One region of the Pseudarthrobacter sp. L1SW genome, then DNA from elsewhere that is predicted to be linked to it. Evidence: riboswitches for the same ligand, from Rfam matches in the RefSeq annotation. Region 1 holds a riboswitch; each other region holds the start of a gene.
The links. Region 1 has a riboswitch for cyclic di-AMP ahead of KTR40_RS03350 (hypothetical protein). Riboswitches for the same ligand answer to the same signal wherever they lie in the genome.
Positions count from the first base shown of each region.

Region 2: it holds a riboswitch for cyclic di-AMP, as region 1 does, so the genes downstream of both, KTR40_RS03935 (C40 family peptidase) here and KTR40_RS03350 (hypothetical protein) in region 1, are expected to answer to the same signal.
Region 3: it holds a riboswitch for cyclic di-AMP, as region 1 does, so the genes downstream of both, KTR40_RS10125 (LysM peptidoglycan-binding domain-containing protein) here and KTR40_RS03350 (hypothetical protein) in region 1, are expected to answer to the same signal.

Region 1 is NZ_CP078079.1:690,578-698,107, reverse strand. Features, by position in the region: gene KTR40_RS03365 (winged helix-turn-helix domain-containing protein) at 1-333, opposite strand, end outside; gene KTR40_RS03360 (response regulator transcription factor) at 1,059-1,799, shown strand; gene KTR40_RS03355 (HAMP domain-containing sensor histidine kinase) at 1,807-3,330, shown strand; cyclic di-AMP (ydaO/yuaA leader) riboswitch at 3,426-3,586, shown strand; gene KTR40_RS03350 (hypothetical protein) at 3,592-4,305, shown strand; gene KTR40_RS03345 (glyoxalase superfamily protein) at 4,302-4,706, opposite strand; gene upp (uracil phosphoribosyltransferase) at 4,753-5,388, opposite strand; gene KTR40_RS03335 (phosphatase PAP2 family protein) at 5,401-6,186, opposite strand; gene KTR40_RS03330 (nucleoside deaminase) at 6,269-6,775, shown strand; gene KTR40_RS03325 (glycosyltransferase family 4 protein) at 6,772-7,530, opposite strand, start outside.
Region 2 is NZ_CP078079.1:830,168-837,697, forward strand. Features, by position in the region: gene KTR40_RS03930 (M23 family metallopeptidase) at 1-800, shown strand, start outside; cyclic di-AMP (ydaO/yuaA leader) riboswitch at 913-1,110, shown strand; gene KTR40_RS03935 (C40 family peptidase) at 1,181-1,861, shown strand; gene KTR40_RS03940 (NlpC/P60 family protein) at 2,019-2,786, shown strand; gene KTR40_RS03945 (HNH endonuclease) at 3,056-3,556, shown strand; gene KTR40_RS03950 (molybdenum cofactor guanylyltransferase) at 3,606-4,268, shown strand; gene KTR40_RS03955 (DUF6457 domain-containing protein) at 4,265-4,558, shown strand; gene KTR40_RS03960 (molybdopterin molybdotransferase MoeA) at 4,555-5,931, shown strand; gene fdhD (formate dehydrogenase accessory sulfurtransferase FdhD) at 6,013-6,891, shown strand; gene KTR40_RS03970 (glycoside hydrolase family 38 C-terminal domain-containing protein) at 7,022-7,530, shown strand, end outside.
Region 3 is NZ_CP078079.1:2,206,081-2,213,610, reverse strand. Features, by position in the region: gene KTR40_RS10150 (hypothetical protein) at 1-22, shown strand, start outside; gene KTR40_RS10145 (hypothetical protein) at 142-324, shown strand; gene KTR40_RS10140 (ribonuclease Z) at 392-1,396, shown strand; gene KTR40_RS10135 (hypothetical protein) at 1,393-1,539, shown strand; gene KTR40_RS10130 (YdiU family protein) at 1,536-3,011, shown strand; gene KTR40_RS10125 (LysM peptidoglycan-binding domain-containing protein) at 3,163-3,996, opposite strand; cyclic di-AMP (ydaO/yuaA leader) riboswitch at 4,000-4,193, opposite strand; gene KTR40_RS10120 (lytic transglycosylase domain-containing protein) at 4,549-5,889, shown strand; gene KTR40_RS10115 (TraR/DksA C4-type zinc finger protein) at 5,910-6,269, shown strand; gene KTR40_RS10110 (DNA alkylation repair protein) at 6,266-6,826, shown strand; gene KTR40_RS10105 (DUF1810 domain-containing protein) at 6,819-7,274, shown strand; gene KTR40_RS10100 (glucose 1-dehydrogenase) at 7,278-7,530, opposite strand, start outside.

The DNA of each region.
Region 1 (7,530 bases):
GGCGGCTGCCGCGGTTTCCTCGTCGATGCCCATGTAGAGGACGAATCCGCGGGCAACGTTGTCATTGGCGACAGGACGGACGGCAGCCGGGCCGGCCACTACGGGGGTGGGGGCCGTCATCGGTGCAGCCTCCGCCGGCTGGACGGCGCGGAGCTGCCCGTAGGAATTGGGGTTGAAGCCCTGGGGCGCGTAGCCCTGGGCAGGAAAGCTGCTTCCGGAAGCAGAGGGAGCAAGGGCAGGGCGGGGGCCGAAACCGGGGCGGAGGCCGGAGGCCTGGCCCGCCTTGGCGGCGTTACGGACGGAGATGTGGACGTATCCGGATGCAACTGTCATGTTTGCTTACCTCAATGTGAATGGCCGTCATCACGGCCCGAATGCTGGGTTTCCCCGCAATGCGAACTGGGGAGGGGCGCCCGACGCTGGGCTGGGGGCGAATGCCTAAGAACTTCGGAGGGTGGGAAGGTCAGGCGTGCATTCGACAACAGCGCATGTCGGCAGCAGCGGATGTGCTGGGCCAATATTCTGCGGCTGCAGGTGCTGTTGAGTTCTTGTTCACATTGGAAGTGTGCAGCGTAACAATGACAACTTGCAAGTAACAATGGACCGGATCGTCCGCATTATGAGACGAATTGGGCTAATGTGCCGCAGATCACGATTCTGGCATAGCCGCAAAAATAACGCTTGTTATCCGTTACCAGCCGCCAACATGGCCGGACTGCAGAATGATATTCGACGGAACAGCGCTCAGGCGTCCACATATTCAACACCCGGACTGATAGGGAAATCCCACTCACCGCGCCGCTGGCGTGTCCAGCCGCCTCCAATTCCGGACAAGAAAATTTCCACGGACGGGCAGCAGAAGCCGGCGGCAGGGGTCTGCAAATGCCTGGCGGGCAATTCGGCAGCGGCAGCAAGGCGGCAGCAAGGTGGCAGCCGAAACAAGGCAGCAGCACCGCGGTACCGGCCGCTGCGGACGTTCAGCTCGCTAGGCTGGGATTCACAGCTTGGGCACAGGAACGCCATAGCCGGGCTTAAACCAATGATCGGAGAGTTGTTCCATGGCCACTTCGCACTCCATGACAAACAACCTCCCCAAGCTCACCCATCCGGGCGGTTCCCCCATCAGGGCGCTGGTGGTGGATGACGAACCCAGCCTCTCTGAACTCATGAGCATGGGCCTGCGCATGGCGGGCTGGTCAGTGGCGGTTGCCGCCGATGGTCCCGCAGCGGTGAAGCTGGCCAAGGACTTCCGCCCCGACGTCCTGGTCCTGGACGTCATGATTCCGGGGTTCGACGGCGTCGAGGTCCTGGGCCGGATCCGCGCCTTCGCGCCCGAGGTCCCCGCGCTCTTCCTGACTGCCAAGGATGCCGTCCAGGACAGGATCGTGGGCCTGGCTGCCGGCGGGGACGACTATGTCACCAAGCCGTTCAGCATGGAGGAAGTCCTGCTGCGGCTGCACCGGCTGGTCCAGCGGTCCGGCGTTGCCGCCATGGACACTGCCGAACTGGTGGTGGGAGACCTTGTGCTCAACGTCGACACCCGGGAGGTGACCCGCGCGGGCGAGGAGCTCCAGTTGACGGCCACCCAGTTCGAGCTGCTGCGCTACCTCATGGAAAACCCCAAGCGCGTCATCAGCAAGGCCCAGATCCTGGACCGGGTGTGGAATTACGACTTCGGCGGACAGGCAAACATCGTGGAGCTCTACATTTCCTACCTGCGCAAGAAATTGGATGCCGTGCACCCGCCCATGATCCACACCGTGCGGGGCGCCGGGTACGTCATCAAACCGGCGGAGTAGGCGCGCCATGACCTCCGTGCAGACGGCGGAGCCGCAGCGCCGGAGCTGGCTCAGGCCCAACACCTGGCATCTGCGGACCCGGCTCATCCTCCTGGCCATGGCGCTGCTGGTCGCCATCTGCGGTGCAGTGGGCGTGGTGAGCTATGCCTCCATGGACGCTTTCCTCACGCGCCAGCTGGACGAGCAGCTGGGCCAGGCCGCAGCCCGCTCCAACGATCCCGGCCGCCCTCCGTCCGGCGGCTTCAATGGCAGGGACCCCCTGGATTCCCGCGGCCAAAGCGTGGGAACGCTGAACGCCCGTATCCTCAACGGCCAGGTCAACAGCGCTGGCTTCCTCGCAGCGGATACCACCCGCTCCGCGCTGTCCACGGAGGACAAGCAGGTCCTGCTGGCATTGGCCACCGACGCCCGGCCTGTTGACCGCACGCTTTCAAACGGCGACTACCGGCTGGTCGCGGTCAAAACCAGTTTCGGCGACGTCCTGGTCACCGGGCTTCCCCTGGCGGCCAAGGAGAGCACGCTCACGTCCCTGGTCTGGACCTTCGTGGTTGTCTCGCTGGGCGGGTTGCTCCTGATCGGGCTCGCGGGCACGGTCCTGATCCGCCGCACTATGAAGCCCCTTGAGCAGCTCTCCGAGGTGGCCACGCGCGTTTCACAGTTGCCGCTGGATGCCGGTGAGGTAGCACTTGCTGTACGCGTACCGCCGTCGAACTCCAATCCCGGAACTGAGGTGGGCAGCGTGGGGCACGCACTGAACCTCATGCTGGACAACGTTGCCAATGCGTTGCAGGCGCGGCAGAAGAGCGAAACCAAGGTGCGGCAGTTCGTGGCTGACGCTTCCCATGAGCTGCGCACGCCGCTGACCGCAATCCGCGGCTACACCGAGCTGATGAGGATGACGGAAAACCTTACTGCGGACGGGGAGAAGTCGCTGGCGCGGGTCCAAAGCCAGTCGGAACGGATGACCGCCTTGGTGGAGGATCTCCTGCTGCTCGCGCGGCTTGATGAAGGCCAGCCGCTGAAGCTCAGCGAGGTGGACCTGACCCAGCTGGTGGTGGAAGGCGTCAGCGACGAAAAAGTCATGGCTCCCGGGCACACCTGGCGCCTGGAGCTTCCCGACGAGCCGGTGGTGGTCAAGGGGGATCCATCCCAGCTGCGGCAGGTGTTGATGAACCTGCTCTCCAACGCCCGCAAGCACACCCCTCCCGGCACCACGGTGGTCACGGGCGTGGGGAAAACGCCGGAGGGCGCCGCGGTGGTGACGGTAACGGACGACGGCGGCGGCATTCCGCCTGAGTTCGTGGACCACGTCTTCGCGCGGTTTGCCCGCGTAGACGCGGCCCGCGCGGGCACCGCCAACGTTGCCCTCGCCGCTGAGGGAACCAGCGGCCTGGGGTTGTCCATCGTCGAGTCCATCGTCGAGGCCCACGGCGGACGGGTAACGGTAACGTCGCAACCGGGCCACACGCAGTTCACCTTGCAGCTGCCCTTGTTCCGCGGAATGGCGCAAGGCGACGCGCCCTCGTCGTGATCCCCGTTACCAAAATGTGACTTTTGTCCTGCACTCCTGTACCGTCGATAGGGTGCGTTCCGCGATCGGACCGCATATCCCGGGTTGACGCCAAGCTCTGCCACTTCCCGGATTCCTCTTGAGCAACGGCAGAGGCGGGGGACCCACCGTCCCGGGCACTCAATGCCCTTGGGGTTAAGCCTGCACGTGTTTTATCCGTGCGGCCGGATGCCCTCATCCGAACCCGACAGCTAACTCCGCAGGTGTGAGAGGCGATCCATCATGTCAAAGTTCCTTGTAAAACCACGCCCGCTTTCAGGCTCCGACGCCAGCGCTCCGCGCGCAGCAGGCAAAATCCCGTCCTTCGGCCAGCGCGCCGCGATCCTGGCAGCGTCCTGCGCCCTCCTCGTTGGAGTCGGCGCCGCGGGCCAGGCCACTGACACCAGCGCCCGCGTGGCCGCCACTGAAGCGCAGGCCTCGGAGGCCCAGTCGAAGCTGAGCATGGAGCAGAGCGAAATCCGTGCCAACCCCGCGCCTGCCGCCCCGGCAGAGCCGATCAACGTTGTCCCGCAGGCCGCCGAACCGGCTCCAGCCCCGGCCGCGGAACCCGCGCCAGCTCCTGCGCCCGAGCCGGCACCTGCCCCGGCGCCCGAACCGGCACCCGAGCCCGCACCCGTCGTCGCGGTTAACGATCCCGCAGGCGCCCAAGCGTACGCTGCCGGTCAGCTGGCTTCCTATGGCTGGGCACCAGACCAGATGCAGTGCCTGCAGACCCTGTGGACCAAGGAATCGGACTGGACCACCACGGCCACCAACCCGAGCAGCGGCGCCTACGGCATCGTCCAGTCCCTGCCGGCTGAGAAGATGGCCAGCGCCGGCGCCGACTACCTCACCAACTACCGCACGCAGATCAACTGGGGCCTGGACTACATCCAGGAGCGCTACCAGTCCCCGTGTGGAGCACTGAACTTCCACTACGCCAATAACTGGTACTAAACCGAGGCAGCTTGCCCCTCGCGGTCCAGTACGTCCCGGCCCGGGATGTACTGGACCGCCCACCGGTTCCCGTCAGGGTCGGCGAAGTACACAAAATGGCCCCAGTCCTGCACGTCCACATCGCTGACCTCCACCCCGTTGGCCTTCAGCTGCGCATGGGCGGCCTGGATGTCATTGACCACGAGCTGCAGGTTTGAGCCTGTGCCGGGAGGCGCATCCGTGAGCCCTTCCCCAATGCAGATGGAGCAGGCAGACCCTGGCGGGGTCAGCTGCACGAACCTGATGGAGTCGCTGGGCCGCTCGTCGAAATCTGCGTTGAAGCCCACTTTGTTGACGTAGAAGTCTTTGGCGCGGTCCACATCGGACACGGGCACAAAAACGAGTTCCAGTTTCCAGTCCATGCGCACAGGCTAAGCCTTGTGTTGGGAAGCGGGAAAGGCTTGAGTCCTAGCCTGCGATGCCGTACAGCCGGTCGCCGGCGTCGCCGAGGCCGGGGACGATGTAGGACTTTTCGTTGAGCTTCTCGTCGATGGACGCCAGGACAATAGTGACGTTTGCGCCGGAGAGTTCTTCCTCCAGCTTGGCCAGGCCTTCCGGCGCGGCGAGCAGGCAGATGCACGTGACATCGGAGGCGCCGCGCTTGAACAGGAACTTGATGGCTTCGCGCAGTGTTCCGCCGGTGGCAAGCATGGGATCCAGCACGAAGATCTGCCGGTCGGTGAGATCCTCGGGGAGGCGCTCGGCGTAGGTGATGATGTCCAGGGTTTCCTCGTCACGGGCCATGCCCAGGAAGCCCACTTCAGCGGTTGGGACCAGCTTGGTCATGCCCTCCAGCATGCCCAGTCCCGCACGAAGGATGGGGACCACCAGTGGAGTGGGTTTGGTGAACGCCGTGCCCACGGTGGTGCTGACGGGGGTTTCGATGGTGACGGGCTCGGTGCGGACCTCTCGGGTGGCCTCGTAGGCGAGGAGGGTCACCAGCTCCTCCGTCAGCTGCCGGAAAACCGGGGACGGGGTGTTTTTGTCCCGGAGGACGGTGAGCTTATGGGCGACCAGCGGGTGGTCAACAACGAGAGTGCGCATGGGTCAAAACTATCACCCGGCATTACCCTCGCCCCGGTCGGTGTGCCGCCCGTCATGGTGCACCGCGTCGGCCACTACATCCCGCACCACGGGGCGTTCAAACGTGGGCGCAGGGCCTGCGTGCTCGCGGCGCCGTATCAGGTGGAACAACCGGTGGGCCAGGATCACCATGCACACCCAGGCGAGGCCAAGGAACCAGCCGGCCATTACATCGGTCAGCCAGTGGTGTCCCAGGAAAACCCTGCTCAGGCCCATGGCGATGATAAAGATGGCGCCGGCCGTGATCGCGGCGATCCTGGCCCAGAGGATCCGGAACTGAAGGCACATCAGGTAGACCAGGACCCCGATCACCACCGTTGTGTTCAGGGTGTGTCCGCTGGGGAAGGACGGTGTGGTTTCATAGGGCGGCACAGCCTCCGAATGGTCCGGCCGCGCCCTGCCCACCAGGCGCTTGCCCAGGGTGGTGGCCGTTGTGGAAACGAGGGCAGCACCGCCCACCAGGACGATGGGCCGCCAGGTCCTGCTCAGGAATGTCAGCCACGCGGTGAGGATGCTGGCAAGAATGGGCATCCCGATCCCGCCGCCCACGTTGGTAAAGCCCGTGGCGAAGGCATCCACGTCCGGGTTCCGCAGCGATTGGGAGTATTCCAGTGCAGGAATATCGAGGCTCGCCAGCCCTTCCTCGTCCACCACGTTCGCGTACACCTCGGCGCCGAGCAGGGCCAGGGCGACCACCAGTGTTCCCCCAATGATCATGGTCAGCCACAAGGCGGCGTAGGGCTTGATCCACTTGTCCATGCGGTCTCGGACGGTGCTCACTGTGCCTCCCGGCGGCTGGGCGTCACGGGCTTTGGTTATCCCACGAAACTATCATTGAGCCATGGTCTCCGCAGATAAAAAATTCGACGCGTGGATGGGCCTTGCCCTGGCTGAGGCCCGCCGCGCCCTCGCCACGGAGGATGTGCCGATTGGTGCGGTGGTGCTGGGTCCCGACGGCGCCGTGCTGGGTTCCGGGCGGAACCAGCGGGAGGAGCTGGGCGATCCCACTGCCCATGCCGAAATGGTTGCTATCCGCGAGGCGGCGGACCGGCTGCGCCAGCTTTCACTGCTCGACGGCGGAACCGGGGACGGCTGGCGGCTTGCCGATTGCACCCTGGTGGTAACCCTTGAGCCCTGTGCCATGTGCGCCGGCGCCGTTGTCCTGGCCCGGATTCCCCGCGTGGTCTTCGGGGCGTGGGATGAGAAGGCGGGGGCGGCCGGATCCGTGTTCGACGTGCTCCGCGAGCGCCGCCTGAACCATTGGGTTGAGGTCTACCCCGGCGTGCGCGAGGCGGAATGCGCCGGACTGCTGCGTGAGTTCTTCGCCGGGCACCGTACGCGGCTCTAATTCCGGATGGCGTCCAGCACCACGGCCGCTGTGCGGTCCCAGCCCGGCAGCCTGTTCCTGGCCTGAACCGCCCTCTCCCGCCAGGAAGCCCTGGTTGCGGGGTCCTCCAGCCAGCTGCGGAGGACCTGGGCAAGCAGGGCGGGGTTGGCAGGGTCATCATCGGCGGGGAACGCAACCTTCGCTCCTGGAAGCGAGCCGCCGTCGTCGTCCGTTCCCGGCGCGCCGAGGCGCAAGGCTTCAACCGCGCCCGTTCCGTCGCGCACGATAACGGGGATACCCCGGGCGAGCGACTCAGTGACCACCATGCCGAAAGCCTCAGCGCGGGAGACCAGCAGGCTGAGATCCGCCCGCTGCCATGCGCTTTCCAGCGGCTGGCCGGTCAGCTCGCCGGTGAGCTGGATCCGCCCGTCCAGCCCGTTCGCATGAACGGCGGCGCGAACCTTGCCGGTGTACCCGCCGTCTGCCTGGTCCGATCCCACCAGCGATGCCGTCCAGTCGAGGTCCTGCAGCAGGCCCAGCGCCTCAACCACAAGCAACTGGTCCTTGTTGGGCAGGAGTGCGGCGACGGTGACGATGTGGGGCGGCGCGGATCCTCCGGCCAAGGGCGCCGGATCGGTGCCGGGAAGGGCAACCTTGAGCCCGCGAAGGGCGTGGCGCGCCGCCAGGACATCCCTGGCCCAGGTGCTGGTGCACAGCACCCCGGCGGCGGCGCGCAGGGACCTCGCCTCGAGCCCGTGGCGGGCGGGGGCCGGCAT
Region 2 (7,530 bases), 140 kb from region 1:
GCCGCGCCGCGGTACCCGCTGCGACGCCGCGGGTTGTCGAAGTCATCACCACGGAACGCCCCCGCGATCCGCACCGTGATGCGCGCCGCCGTCGTGGTCCCTTCCGCCAGGTCACCGAGTTCGCGGCAGCCAGCGGGATCGGCCAAAAGGCCGGAATCGCACTCGCCGCCACAGGCCTGGTATTGACCGTGACAGTGCCGGCCACCAGTCCCGTGATGGCAAACAACGCTCCCGGTGTCACGCCGGTCGCAGCTTCAGCCGTCACTCCGCAGCCCCAGATCTCAGCGGAGGCCGGCGCCCAGATCGATTTCAGCCGCTCGGCCGTCGTCACCCAGGCGGATCCGGACGGCAAGCTCAAGCAGCTGCTCAGTGCCCAGTCCGCCGGCTCTGTGTCACGGGCCGCCTCGGCCGGAAGCCTCGGCGCGCCGCTGGCCACACTGACCACGGCATCCCCCTTCGGCTACCGCGTCAGCCCCATTACTGGCGGCTCAGGCGACTTCCACCGCGGCCAGGACTACGTGGCCCAGTGCGGCACGTCCGTCCTCGCTGCCGCCACCGGCACGGTGACCTTCGTGGGCTGGCACCAGTTCGGCGGCGGAAACCGCGTTGTGGTGGATCATGGCAACGGACTGGAAACCACGTACAACCACCTCTCCTCCTTCAGCGTGAAGGAAGGGCAGACGGTCTCCCGCGGGGACGTTGTTGCCCTCAGCGGGACCACGGGCGCCTCCACTGGCTGCCACCTCCACTTCGAGGTGCAGGTCAACGGTGAAGTAGTCGATCCCACCGGCTGGCTCTAGTCAAATGACGGTGAACTATCAGATCGTCGTGACATGCCGTGACCTGAATGTGACATTCACTCAAAACTGCTGTACCGTCTAACTCGCGTCAACTTTTCCGAAGTTGACGCTCTTGTGCGGATTGCCTAACTCTGCCACCGCTCAAGGTCCGTTCGCATTTCATCGTCTGGCAGGGGCGGGGGAACCAATTTTGGTCTTGGCTTTGGCTAAGACCTTGGGGTTAAGTCGCAAAGTTTCCTTGGAAGCAGCGCGGCCGGGTGACTCCCATCCGAATCCGACAGCTCACCTCGCAGGCATTGGGAGAGGCTACCTTCGTGTCTTCACGCAATAATTCTGCGCGCCACCGTGCGCAAACGGTTCGTACCAACCCCTTGGACGGCATGTCCAAGGCTGTTAGTGCCAATGCCGGGACAGTAGGTCGCCAGGCTGCCGTTATCGCCGCAGCTTCCGGTCTTATCCTCAGCATGGGCCTGCCCGCCAACGCAGCGGACACCACCGCTGGTGTTTCCGCTTCCACGGAGTCCGGTTCCGCACAGGCTGCCCTGGCAGTCACCGCAGCACCCACGGCTACCGTTTCCTTCGAACGCCCGGTCGTCAAGACCACGGCCGCGCCGAAGCCGGCGCCGGTGCGGGCGCAGTCCACCGCCACGGAAACCGGCGCGGCCTCCACCGCGGGCACTACGGAATCCGCAGCGGACAAGCTGGCCAAGACTGTCTCTTCCGCTTCCACCTCGGGCATCGCTGGCATCGCCTACACCGGCATCGGCAGCCCGTACGTCTGGGGCGGCACCAGCCCTGTCACCGGGTGGGACTGCTCGGGCTTCACCCAGTGGGTTTACGCCCAGGCCGGCATCAGCATCCCCCGGGTCAACGCCTGGACCGCCATGACGCCCACCTCCACCCCGCAGGCCGGCGACCTGGTCATGCAGAACGGCGGAGCGCACGTAGGCATCTACGTCGGCAACGGCATGATGATCAGCGCACTCAACCCCTCCCAGGGCACGCTGCTCCACGCCGTAGCTGCGACCGGCAGCTCCTCGTTCTTCACCGTCAGCAAATAGTTCTTGGACCCTCGGGTCCAGGAACTATTTCTTTGCTCCACACTTCCCGCTAACACCACATCCCCGTTCGGGGCGTGCCGGCGTACCCCCAAGATGCCGGCGCGTCCACATCCCTTGGTGCCCACAACGGCCCTGAGGAAAACGAAAGAGAGAACTGATGACTACTCGTGCTACCGCACGGCATCGCGCCGAGGTCACCAAAACCAACTCAATCGCCATCATCGCCAAGGCTGTCGGCGAGAACGCCGGTGGCGTAGGCCGCCAGGCGGCGGTCATCGCCGCTGCTTCCGGCCTGGTGCTGACCAGCGGCATTGCGGCAAACGCTGCCGACTCCAACGTCCAGCGCGATTCCGCTCCTTCCACCCTGGAAGTTGAATCCGCCGTCGAGGCACCCATCTCTGCTGCTTCCACCATCGCCATCACCTTCGAGAAGCCCGCCGTCACCACCACGCCGGCCCCGGTCATCGAAGAGCCTGCCCCTGTTGAGGTCCAGGAGGCCGAGCCGGCTCCCGCCGCCCAGCCTGCTGCTGCTCCCAAGGTCACCGCCAAGGTTTCCACGGCTTCGGCCCCCGCAGCCGCTCCTACCGCTTCCGCCAGCGGCAAGGGCGCAGCCATCCTGTCCGCTGCCTACGCCCAGCTGGGTGTTATGCAGGACTGCACCATGCTGGTCACGAACTCCCTGGCAGCAGTGGGGATCAACTTCCACGACTGGCCTGCAGGCTACCTCTCCCTGGGCCGCACGGTCAGTGCAGCAGAGGCCCAGCCGGGCGACCTGATCTACTACGCAGACGGAGGCGCCGGCATGGCGCACATCGCTGTCTACGCGGGCAACGGCCAGGCCGTCCACGGCGGCTACAACGGAAACCAGACGGTGGTCTTCAGCGCCAACGTCGGCTCCGGCCCCGTCTTCATCCGCGTGAACTGATTCCGGTATTCGGCTGTCCACCCGGGACGCAAAAGGACCCCTGCCCCACGGCAGGGGTCCTTTCCCCTTTAAGGGCCCGCTGCTTAGGGCCGCTGCTCCGGCCGTTCTGCAGGGGCCCTCGGCTGGGCCGACACGACAGTTCCGGAACAGGAATTAGCCGATAGCGCGCTTCTGTGTTTACTCTTGTGGTGTCGATCCATAGCCCGGACATGCCGAGGGCAGCCGGCCCTCGTGCCCCTGGACGGGTGCGGCCGTGAAGAGGTACGTGCATGCGCACTCTCGTTCTGAATGCTGGGTATGAGCCCCTGGCGGTGATCACTTTCCGCCGGGCGCTGGTGCTTGTGCTCACGGGCAAGGCCAGTGTGGTTGCCGAAGGCGATGATCCCGTGGTGGGACCGCAGGAAATCCTGGGCCGCCCGTCCGTGATCCTCCTGAACCGCTACATCCGTCCGAGGTACAACCAGGCCACGGCAGTCAGCCGCCGCGGAGTGCTCAGACGCGACGGGCACAGATGCGCCTACTGCGGAAAGGCGGCCCACACCATCGACCACGTCCAGCCCAAGTCCCGGGGCGGCGAGGACTCCTGGGAGAACCTGGTGGCGGCCTGCCTGCGCTGCAACAACGTCAAGGGCGACCATACGCCGGCTGAAATGGGCTGGAAGCTGCGTTTCGTCCCGGAGCCACCGCACGGAACCATCTGGCAGATCAAGGAACTCGAGAAGCCCACCCCCGCCTGGGACCCGTTCCTGCTGCCGGAGCGCGCAGCCTGACCGCAGCCCCCGGCGCGCCGACAGCGCCAACGATGGCTAGGCTGGGGGAATGGAACAGAACCGGCTGGACTTCGATGCGGTGATCCTGGCCGGCGGCCGGTCTTCCCGGCTCGACGGTGTGCCGAAGCAGGATTTGGTCTTCCGCCGGGACACGCTCCTCCAGCGCGCGCTGGCGGCTGCAGCAGGTGCTTCGCGAACGGTGGTGGTGGGCCCGGGGCCCGGACATACTGTTCCGGGGGTGCTGTTCTGCCGGGAACAGCCCGAGTTTGCAGGCCCGGCAGCGGCCATCTCCGCAGGGCTTGAGGCCCTCGCCCAGGAAGGGCGCGCGGCCGAGTTCACCCTGGTGCTGGCCTGCGACATGCCGCTGGTCCGGGACGCCATAGGGGCGCTGGCGGCTGCAGTGGCGCTGGGGGAGGCAGACGGCGCCGTGGCCCGCTCGGAAGACGGGCGGCTCCAGCCCCTTGCTGGTTTTTACCGCACGGCAGCGTTAAAAAGGTCGGCAGCGGAGCTCTCGTCCCGGGGTGCCCTTATTAACGGCTCGGTGCGCTCCCTCCTTGCTAGTCTGGAAGTGCAGCCTGTCACCGTCCCTGCAGGTTCCACGGCAGACGTGGATACCTGGGATGATGCCGCCGCACTAGGGATTGTCGCCGGAAACCAGGACAAGGGCCAAGGGCCGGCGCAGCCGCAGTTAAATAGGGAGGCACGTTCGTGAAAAGCCAGGATGAAACGCTGGAGGAGTGGTGCAGGTCCCTGCTCCAGGCCTATGAACTGGAGGACGTCCAGGTGGACGTTAATGCCATCCTTGCCCTCGCTGGTGTGGCCGCCCACGCGGTGGTACGTCCGGCGGCGCCGCTGACTACCTTCATTGCCGGTTACGCTGCCGGCCTTGCCTCCGGCTTGGGCCAGTCACCCAATGCTGCTTCCATGGAGTCCGCGCTGGCCGTGGCCCGTTCCCTGGCTGCCGACTACGATGCTGAAGCCGCCGGGGCTCCCGGCGAATGACGAAGGAGTCCCAAGAGGAAGCGGGCGCCTCCGAAACCGGGCAGCCGCGGCACCTCGACCACACGTGGGAAGAAGCCAGGCAGGCTGCCTTTGACGCCGGCACTCCGATCCCTGCCGGTCCCGTCCCCCTGGAGCTGGCCCTTGGGCGCCGGCTGGACCAGGACATTGTGGCCCTGCAGGAGATGCCCCACTACGCGTCGTCGGCGATGGACGGCTGGGCCGTTAGCGGCACCGGGCCGTGGATCCTGGTGGACGCAGGTGCGCCCCTGGCTCCGCACCAGGCCAGTCCCATCGCCACGGGGGGGCTCATCCCGCCCGGCGCCAAGGCGGTCCTGCGCAGTGAAAGCGCCCGCCTGGACAAGGACGACGACGGACTGCCCGTCCTGGTGACCGGCGGCACCGCACGCCCCGGCGAACCCCGGACGGGCCAGCACGTCAGGAAAGCGGGGGAGGAAGCCTCGGCAGGGGACATCCTGGTCAAGGCCGGGGTGGTGCTGAACCCCGCGCACCTGGCCCTCGCCGCCCTTGCCGGTTACGACGAGGTTGTGGTCCAGGGGAAGCCGCTCGTGCGGCTGCTGCTGACAGGTTCTGAAGTGGTGGAACGCGGCCTGCCCGTTCCCGGCCAGGTGCGTGACACTTTCGGCCCGCAGCTGCCGGCCGTGGTGGGCATGCTGGGCGGGCTTGCGGGCGGGCAGCAACGGATCGGCGATTCCTACGCTGAATGGCTTGCTGCCCTGGAGGACGTGGTCCCCGAGGTGCCGGGCACGCCGGACCTGCCGGCCGACGTCGTCATCACTACGGGCGGGACGGGAAAGTCCGGCACAGACCACCTCCGCCGCGCAGTAGGCGAGCTGGGCGGGCGGCTCATCATCGACGGAGTGGCCATGCGTCCCGGACACCCGGCCGTCCTGGCCGAACTTCCGGATGGGCGGTTCGTGCTGGGACTGCCGGGAAATCCCCTGGCCGCCATGATGGCCCTGTCCACGGTGGGGGCCCCGCTGCTCGCGGCGCTGGGACACCGGGCCCTGCCGGCCGTGCAGGAGGTCCCCTGCGGAACCACCCTCGACCCCGAACCCGGGCGCACGCGCCTGCTCCCGTTCCGCCTGCTTTACGGCATGGCCTCGCCGGCCCAGCACACGGGCCCGGGCATGATGCGCGGACTGGCCTCGGCCGACGGCGTCATGGTTGTGCCTCCCCACGGGGTGCAGCTGGGAGAACCGGTGCCCGCCTTTGCCCTTCCCTGGGGGCCGCCCATCCCCGCTCCGCCGGACCCCGCCGCCAAGCCGAAGGCGCGCAGCGGCGGACGGACAGGCCTGCCGGCCGCAAAGCCGGCGCCGGCAGGCCCCGTAGACTGGAGTGCACTCCTTGGCTGAGGCATGCCCGGATGGCGCAGCCCCGCTGGCATCGCCCCAATACGGTTGCGATGATGGAGAGATGAACAGGAACGGTGGGATATGGGACGCGTGACCCAGCGCCGCAAGGTGCACAAGTATGTGCTGGACGGCTCCCCGAATGCCCTTGAGTTCCCGGTCCGGTACCGGGAGGACGTCCTGGCGGTGGAAGAGCCGCTGGAAATCCGGCTGGGAAGCCTGTCCTTCTCGGTCACCATGCGCACCCCAGGGGACGACTTCGACCTGGTGGCGGGATTCCTGGTGTCCGAGGGCGTGATCTGGGAGTCCGGGCAGCTCGTTTCGCTGCGCTTTTGCGCCGGGGAAGACGAAAACGGAGTGCAGACCTTCAACGTCGTGGAGGCCCAGCTGCGGCCTGGCGTGGAGCTTCCGTCCATCGGCCGGCACGTCTACACCTCCAGCTCCTGCGGCATCTGCGGGACGGATTCCATAGAGTCCGTCCGGAAGTCCTCTCACTTCAGCCCCGCCGGGGATCCCCTGAATATCTCCGCGGAGGTCCTGGCCTCGCTTCCGGACATCCTCCGGGAGTCCCAGCGCCTTTTTGACGACACTGGCGGCGTCCATGCCGCCGGGCTCTTCAAGATAGGGGACGACGGCGGCGCGCAGCTTCTCTGCCTACGCGAGGACGTGGGGCGGCACAACGCGGTGGACAAGGTTGTGGGGTGGGCCCTCCGCGAAGGTCTGCTCCCGCTGCGCGGCACCGTGCTCCAGGTTTCCGGCCGGGCATCCTTCGAACTGGTCCAGAAAGCCGCACTTGCCGGAATCCCCGTCCTCGCGGCGGTCAGTGCGCCCTCGAGCCTTGCAGTCGAACTCGCCGAGGCCAGCGGAGTCACCCTCGCCGGTTTCAGCAGGGGAACAAGCCTCAACATCTACGCCGGTGACGGAAGAATCCGGCGGCCGGTGGCTGCGGCGCCGCCGTCATAGGCTTGGTTTGCGCGCAGGACACTGTCCGGGATGCGTTTTCCGAAAGGGTTGGTAAACGGGCTACCAGCGGGTAGATTTATCCATCGAATGGACAGCATCGTCCAGTCCCAAGCGCTAAAGAGGGCCCACATTGCATGACGACCGCCGGATAACGGAAGTCCGCCTCCAAAGGTTCGTGCGTGAGCGGATTAGCCCGGCGGTCTACAGCCGGAGCATTCCCCTTACCCTGAGCAGCTGGGACGCGCCCGATGAGCCTGTCCCCGCGCTGGAGGCAATGCGACAGGACTTCCAGCCACAGGAGCACGGGGCCCCATGGGGGAAACCTTGGGGGACCAAATGGCTCCGGCTCCAGGGCGAGGTCCCGGAATCATGGGGCACCGACCCCGACACCACCGTTGAAGTGTTGGTGGACCTGGGTTTCACGATCGAAATTCCCGGCTTCCAGTGCGAAGGCATGGCGTGGCGCCCGGACGGCACCATCATCAAGGCGGTCTCGCCCAGGAACCAGTACATACCGCTGAAGCTGCTGGGCGGCGGGATGGCGGTGGACTTCTACGTCGAGGCCGCTGCGAACCCGGACGTGGCGCAGGGCTGGACCTTTGCCCCCATGCCGTACGGCGACAAATCCACGGCCGGGAC
Region 3 (7,530 bases), 1.5 Mb from region 1:
CGGATCGTGGCTCCTCCACTGAGCCAGCACCATTCCCCAAGGCTCTTCCGCTGCTTCCTCCGGCTTCAGCCAAACTGCGCTAAAATGATAAGCAGGCTGATGAATATCGGTTGGCAGGATCAACACTGAAGGAGTTTTCACATGAACTTGGGAAGCATGATCAGGAATGCCGCTGGACGATTCTCCGGCAGGACCGGGACCGCCGGAACACCGCGCCGGACCGGACTGAACGCCACGGGCCGGGCGGCCGGCACAACGGGGGCCGCAGGAGCCAGGCCCGGTGGCGTGGCCGGCAAAATCATGGGGATGCTCCGGCGGCGCTAGGCCGTCCGGCAACCATAAAAAGCAGGTCCCGGACTCGTCCGGAACCTGCTTTTTGGTCCCATCTGCCATGCGTGAACTCACCATCCTGGGTACGGCCTCCCAGGTCCCCACCCGGACCAGGAACCACAACGGCTACCTTCTGCGCTGGGACGGGGAGGGCTTCCTCTTTGACCCGGGCGAGGGAACACAGCGCCAAATGATCCATGCGGGCGTCCCGGCCAGCCAGATCACCCGCATCTGCCTTACCCACGTCCATGGAGACCACTGTTTTGGGCTGCCGGGAGTGTTGTCCCGTATGGCCCTGGACGGCGTGGCGCACCCCGTCCACCTCCACTACCCGTCATCCGGCGAGGACGTGGTCCGCGCCCTCGTGTCCGTCAGTTCACCGGGAATCGACCTCAGGCTGCAGCCCCACGGCGGAAGCGGTGCGGTGTCCGAAGGCCTGGACGTCCGGCCGCTGAAGCACCGCATCGAGACCTACGGCTACCGGCTGGCGGAACCGGACGGCCGCACCCTCCTGCCGGAGCGCCTCGCCACAGCAGGAATAGCGGGCCCCGCGATCGGCCGCCTGCAGCGCGAAGGCAACCTTGCCGGTGTCCGCCTCAACGACGTCAGTATTCCGCGGCCAGGCCAGCGCTTCGCTTTCGTGATGGACACAGCGCCCTGCCCGGGCGCCGAAGAGCTGGCCGACGGCGCCGACCTCCTTGTTGCGGAGGCCACCTTCAGCGATGACGACGCCGGGCTGGCGCGCCAGTACCGCCACCTCACCGCCGGGCAGGCAGGGGAACTTGCTGCGGGGGCGGGCGCTGGGACCCTCGTGCTGACGCATTTTTCCGCGCGGTACGGCGACGACGCCGGACCGCTGGCGGCCCAGGCCAGGGCCCGCGCGGGGGACACCACCGTCATCGCCGCGCAGGACCTGCAGCGCGTGCCCTTTCCCCGGCGGCGCACCTGGCCCGGGACCCGCTCCACTGCGCCTGAACAGTCCACCGCGCGTGAACGGTCCACTGCACCGGAACCCTCCGCTGCACCAGGGCCACGCCATTCAACAACCCCTGGAGGTCACCCATGAACGCCGCTTCCGACGAACTGCCCGGTGTCACCGCCCACGGCAAGGAACCCACCCTCACCCGTGTGCCTGGCCTGCCGGCGTCCGTCGTCGCCGGTTCTGCCGTCCACCGCCGGACAGACGGCGGAGATAGGGTTAACCCATGACTGCTGCAGCAGAATCAACTGTCGCCTTCGAAGGCCGTTTTGCCCGCGAACTAACCGAGCTGGCCGTTCCGTGGCAGGCGGAGGAAGCGCCGGATCCCGAGCTGCTGGTCCTCAATGACTCCCTGGCCGAGGAGCTGGGGCTGGCGCCCGACTATCTGCGGACGCCGGAAGGTGTGCGCCTCCTGCTGGGCAACTACGTTCCGCCGGGCGCCACCCCCGTTGCGCAGGCATACGCAGGGCACCAGTTCGGCGGCTACTCGCCACTGCTCGGCGACGGCCGGGCGCTGCTGCTGGGCGAACTTGTTGGCGACGGCGGGCGCCTGCGGGATGTGCACCTGAAGGGTTCCGGCCGCACACCTTTTGCCCGTGCGGGTGACGGCCGTGCCGTCATCGGGCCCATGCTGCGGGAGTACCTGGTCAGTGAGGCCATGCATGCCCTGGCCATTCCCACCACGCGCGCCCTCGCTGTCGTGGCCACGGGACGGCCGGTGCGGCGGGACACGATGCTGCCCGGTGCAGTCCTGGCCCGGGTGGCCAGCAGCCACCTCCGGGTAGGCAGCTTCCAATACGCCCGGGCCACCGAGAACATGGACCTGCTGCGCCGCTTGGCGGACCATGCCATCAGCAGGCACCACCCTGGGGCAGCCCGCTCCGAACACCCCTATCTTGCACTGTTCGAGGCAGTGGTGGCTGCCCAGGCAGACCTGGTGGCCAAGTGGATGCTGGTGGGCTTTGTCCACGGGGTCATGAACACGGACAACATGACCATCTCCGGGGAAACCATCGACTACGGGCCCTGCGCTTTTATGGACGCATTTGATCCCGCCGCCGTGTACAGTTCCATCGATGTGGGCGGCCGCTATGCCTACGCGAACCAGCCCGTGGTTGCTGAGTGGAACCTGGCCCGGCTCGCGGAGGCCATGCTGCCGCTCTTCAACGAAGACCAGGAACAGGCTGTCGGCCCCGCCGTGGAGGCCCTGGGCAAATTCCGCGGCCAGTACAGCGATGCCTGGTTCAACGGCATGAAGGCAAAGATTGGATTGCCGGCAGGCTTGGCCGGGACGCCCGAAGGGGACGCGGCGTCGGACCTGGTGGACGGCGTGATCGGCCTGCTGAAAGATGGGCCGGTTGATTACACGCGGTTCTTCCGGAACCTTGGCCAAGCGGCCCGGGGCAATTCCAGGACTGTCCGCGGTATGGTGCTGGACCTCGCGGCTTTCGACGCCTGGGCTGAACGCTGGACCGCGTTGAAGCCCGACGCCGAACTCATGGACAGCGTGAACCCCGCCTACATCCCCAGGAACCACCTGGTGGAGGAAGCGCTGGCCGCCGCCACCGAGGGGGATCTTGGCCCGTTCAACCGGATGCTTGAGGCTGTCAGGTCCCCGTTCCGGGAGCGCGAGGGGCTGGAACGCTACACGGAGGGACCGCCCGAGGACTTCGGCAAATACCTGACCTTCTGCGGCACCTAGCGGCTGCGGGGCAACAGGACGCCCAGGAGGCCTCACCGGAAATGGACAGGGGCGGCAGCCGGTAAACCCGGCTGCCGCCCCTGTGTGCACGGCGGGCCTGCCGCTACTAGCAGGACATGCCGCTACTAGCAGGACGTGCCGCTGCCGCTGGTTACGCTACGCGGACAAAGGATGCGCCGCTCAGCCAGCTGATGGAGTGCACAGCGGTCTGGTTGCCGTTTACGCCGCCGCTGACAACCTGGCCGTCACCGGCGTAGACGCCCACATGGCCGGCGGTGATCACCAGGTCACCGGGGGCGGGGGAGCCCACGGTGGAGCCGTACTGGTAGAACTGGCCGGGGGCCAGGTCGCCTACGGACTTGCCAACAGAACGCAGGGCCTCTTCAACCATGGCGGTGCAGTCCTGGATCTGGCCCACCTGGCTGTAGGCGTTGGCCAGGATAGCTGCGCCGGTGCCCGTGCCGGTGCTGGCGGACGCGTAGGACAGGTTCATCCCCGTGTTGGCCGGTGCGGTGGCAGCAGCGGTCTGGACCGGAGCCGGTGCCGGTGCGGCGGCCGGAGCCGCCGGGGCGTAGCCTGCAGCCGGGATCTGGATCTGGTCGCCGGGGTAGATGACCGCAGAAATGGCCAGTCCGTTGGCGGCCAGGACATCGTTGAGGGTGACGCCGTAGGCGGCCGAGATGGCGCCGAGTGTGTCCCCGGATACAACCGTGTGGACGGTACCGGCTGCGGCGGCGGGGGCAGCAACTGCTGCTGCCGGCGCGGCCGAGGCCTGGACGTTAGTGGTCTCGGTGGTGTCCGGACCGGTCACACCGGCGTGCGCCGGGGCGCCGACGCCGAAGGCAATGCCGGATGCGGCTGCCACGGCGAGTGCCGGGCGGCCCAGGGTCCTGGCTTGGGACTTGGCCGAAACGGCCAGTCCTTCGAGGATGATGGAGCGGGCCGGAGTCGCGCGGTGACGGGCGGTGGTGGAATTTTTTGACACAGTAGATCGCCTCTCCCATGCCTGCGGGGTGAGCTGTCGGGTTCGGGTTGGAGATACCCGGCCGGGAGCAACTCCGAAAAGGAACGGAGGCGCTAGCGACTTAACCCCAAGGCCTCAAAGAGGCCGTGGAAACTTGGTTCCCCCGTCCCTGCCAGCTGGAAAGCGATTGGTTCCCGGGTCAGCGGCAGGGCTCGGCAAGCTGAGGGGAATGTCCCGCGTGGGAGGGACACCTGAAGACCATAACCCGGCCCGGCTCCGATTGTCACATTTGGGTAACATGCGAGGCTGTCCTCTCGGTTTACGCCATCGAATCGACTCTTCCTTGCTCCTGCGCTGACCTCGGAAGATGCGGGCGGTACGCGAAGGAAGATGGAATCGTCACAGAGTCATAAACCGTGGGGCGGATGACCTTGCCGTGGACCGCCTTTGGAGGTTCCCTTCGTGGCCGGCCCGGGCGCTCAGCTCGGATGTAATGGGGGAGTGTCTCCGCTGTATAACGATGCAGGCCGCTCATCCTTAAAGTGAAGGTTGAGGCCGGTAAGCTTCGGAACTATGTCGCGTTTCGTTACACATGCCCGGCACGTCCTGCCGGGGGTACTGTTGGCTGCCGCCCTCGCCGGCAGTGTTTGGCTGCCTCCCGCCGGCGCGGCAGAAGGCCTTCCGCCTGGTGATTACCCCTCGTGGGAGGACGTGCAGCGGGCCAAGCTGACCGAGGCCGGTACGGCAGCGGAGATCGGTAGGATCACCGGCCTTTTGGACGGGCTGCAGGCGCAGTCGGAGGCGTTGGGCACCGCAGCCGTAGTGTCCGCCGCCGAGTCCGCAGCGGCTGACGCCGTCCTGGCAGCGTCCACCGCAAGGGTAGGGGCCCTGGCGGAACAGGCGGGGCAGGCCAACGCCGAATTCGTCCGCCACAATAGGGACATCGGAGCCTTGGCCGTCCAGTCCTACAAGACCGGCGGCACGAACATGGGGTTCTTCGTGGCGCTGGACGCGATCGAGAACAACAACGTCCACGGGCTCAATCTGGTCCAGCTGGTGGGCGGCAAAACGGCGGGGCTTGTGGACAAGGCCGCCGCCGCGGGGAGGATCACCGCTTCTTTGGCCGACCAGGAGAAGGCCGCCCGGGCCGAGCGTGAACGGCTGGCCGGCGAGGCGGCGGAGAAGCTTGCGGCGGCCCGCTCGGCCCAGGAAGCCATGGCCCGCCAGCTTGCCGAGGAGCAGCAGCGCAGCGAGGAACTGACCGGGCAATTGGCGTCCCTGAAGGGCACGACGGCGGCCGTTGAGGCCGAATTCCGGCGCGGCCAGGCTGCGCTGGCCACATACCAGGCGGCGCAGGACGCGAAGCGGGCGGCGGCCGAGGAAGACGTGCGACGACGGGCGGCCGCAGCCGCCGCGGCGGCAAAGGTGCAACCTTCCGCCGCTCCCGCTCCGGCGCGTCCGGCTCCTGCCCAGCCGGCACCCCCAAACCCTCCAGCCGGTAACCCTGCGCCGGCGAATCCTGCCCCGCCTGCCCCCGCTCCGCCGCCCGCCGCACCGCCCAGCCCGCCCGCCGTCGTCGTTCCCTCTGCTCCTGCAGGTGCGGTCAACGATCCTGCCGGCGCCAAGAGCTACGCCTCGGGCAGGCTGGGGGCCTACGGCTGGGGATCGGACCAGTTCCTCTGCCTTGCCCAGCTGTGGACCAAGGAATCGAACTGGCTGACCACGGCCACCAACCCGTACTCCGGGGCCTACGGCATTCCACAGGCGCTGCCGCCGGGCAAATACTCCAGCGCCGGCAGTGACTGGCTGACCAGCTACCGTACGCAGATCGAGTGGGGCCTGGGTTACATCCGCGAGCGGTACGGCTCCCCGTGCTCGGCGTGGAACCACTCCGTAGCCAAGAACTGGTACTGACACCGCGCTAGGCTTTTCCCATGCCTGATTTCGAAAGGTTCCGCGTCCTCCTCGAGGAGGAACGGAAGCGGAAGGTGGCTCTGCTCCCGGCGCTCCGCGCCGACATTGCCTCGGCCAACTCTGCGCGCCAGGATTCGAACGTTGACGACGAGCACGATCCAGAGGGGTCAACCATTGCGTTCGAGCTGTCCCAGGCTGCTGCGCTGCTGAAGCAAAGCTCCGCCGGCCTTGACCAGGTGGAGGCCGCCCTGGACCGGATAGCTGCCGGCACGTACGGCATCTGCGCGGTCTGCGGGGAAACGATTGCCGAGGGACGGCTGGAGGCCAGGCCCTGGACACCGTTCTGCATCCAGCACGCGGCCACGGGACGAGGGCGATGAGCGGCGCGCCGGACTCGGTCACGGCCGCCGCGGGGTTCATCGACCGCACCCTGCAAAATGAGGGCGCCTGGTACCGCGCGGACGACGTCGAGGCCCGGCTGGGCGGGGTGCTGGCCTCCTACGGATCCTCCGTGGGGGCTGTGCGCGGAACAATCCGGGACGCCTTGCGGAAGTTCAAGGAATTGGACCACGATGCCGTGGTCCTGCTGGCGTCCGCGCTGTGGGGCCGGCCCCAGCCCGGCGGCAGGCCGGTTTTCGAGCGCCGGCTGGCGGCCGTGGTGCTCCTGCAGTCGAGGGCCGGCCTCCTGCTGCACTCCGACCTGACCCGGGTCGAGGGCTTCCTCCGGTCCGCCGGAAGCGCCGAGTTGGTGGATCCCCTGCTGTCCGACGTAGTGTTGCCGCTACTGGCTGGACTGACAGGACGCGACCGGCAGCGGGCAGGGGTGGTCCTTGCGAGGTGGAGCCGGGATCCGGACCAGCGGCTGCGCCGGGCTGCGGCCTTCATTGAGCAGCAATCCAGCCCTGAAACCCCGCACAAAGGAGACAGCTATGAATGATCCCTATGACCTGGAACGCTTCGTGTCAGCCCAGGACAGCGGCGCAGGGGAGGGCGGGACCTTCGGGCAGGCATTGGCTGAGTTGCAGGTGGGCAACAAGACTGGCCACTGGATGTGGTTCATCTTCCCGCAGCTCGCCGGCCTTGGGCAAAGCCCCACCTCCCGGAAGTATGCCATCACATCGCTTGCCGAAGCCCGGGCGTACCTGGAACACGAGGTCCTGGGCCCGCGGCTCCTGGAGTGCGCCCTGGCGCTCACCAACCACGCCGGGCGCACCGCCGAGGACATCCTGGGCGGCATCGACGCCAGGAAGCTGCACTCGTCCATGACCCTGTTCCTCCGCGCGGCGCCCGGCGAAACGGTGTTCAAGACCGTCCTTGCCCAGTTCTTTGACGGCCAGCCGGACGAAGCCACCGACGCCCTGCTTGCGGAGCAGGACCAGGACTGACCGCTACGGTGTGGGGCTGCCGCCATTGACGTTCAGGGTTTCGCCCACCACATAGCTGGACTCCGGTGACGCGAGGAAGACGTAGGCCGGCGCGAGCTCGGCGGGCTGGCCTGCCCGGCCCAGCGGGGTGGACTGCCCGAATTCCGGCAGTTCCTCCTTTGGCTGGCCGCTGCTCACCTGCAGCGGGGTCCAGATGGGCCCCGGGGCCACGGCGTTGACGCGGATGCCCTTGGGGGCCAGTTGCTGCGCCAGCCCC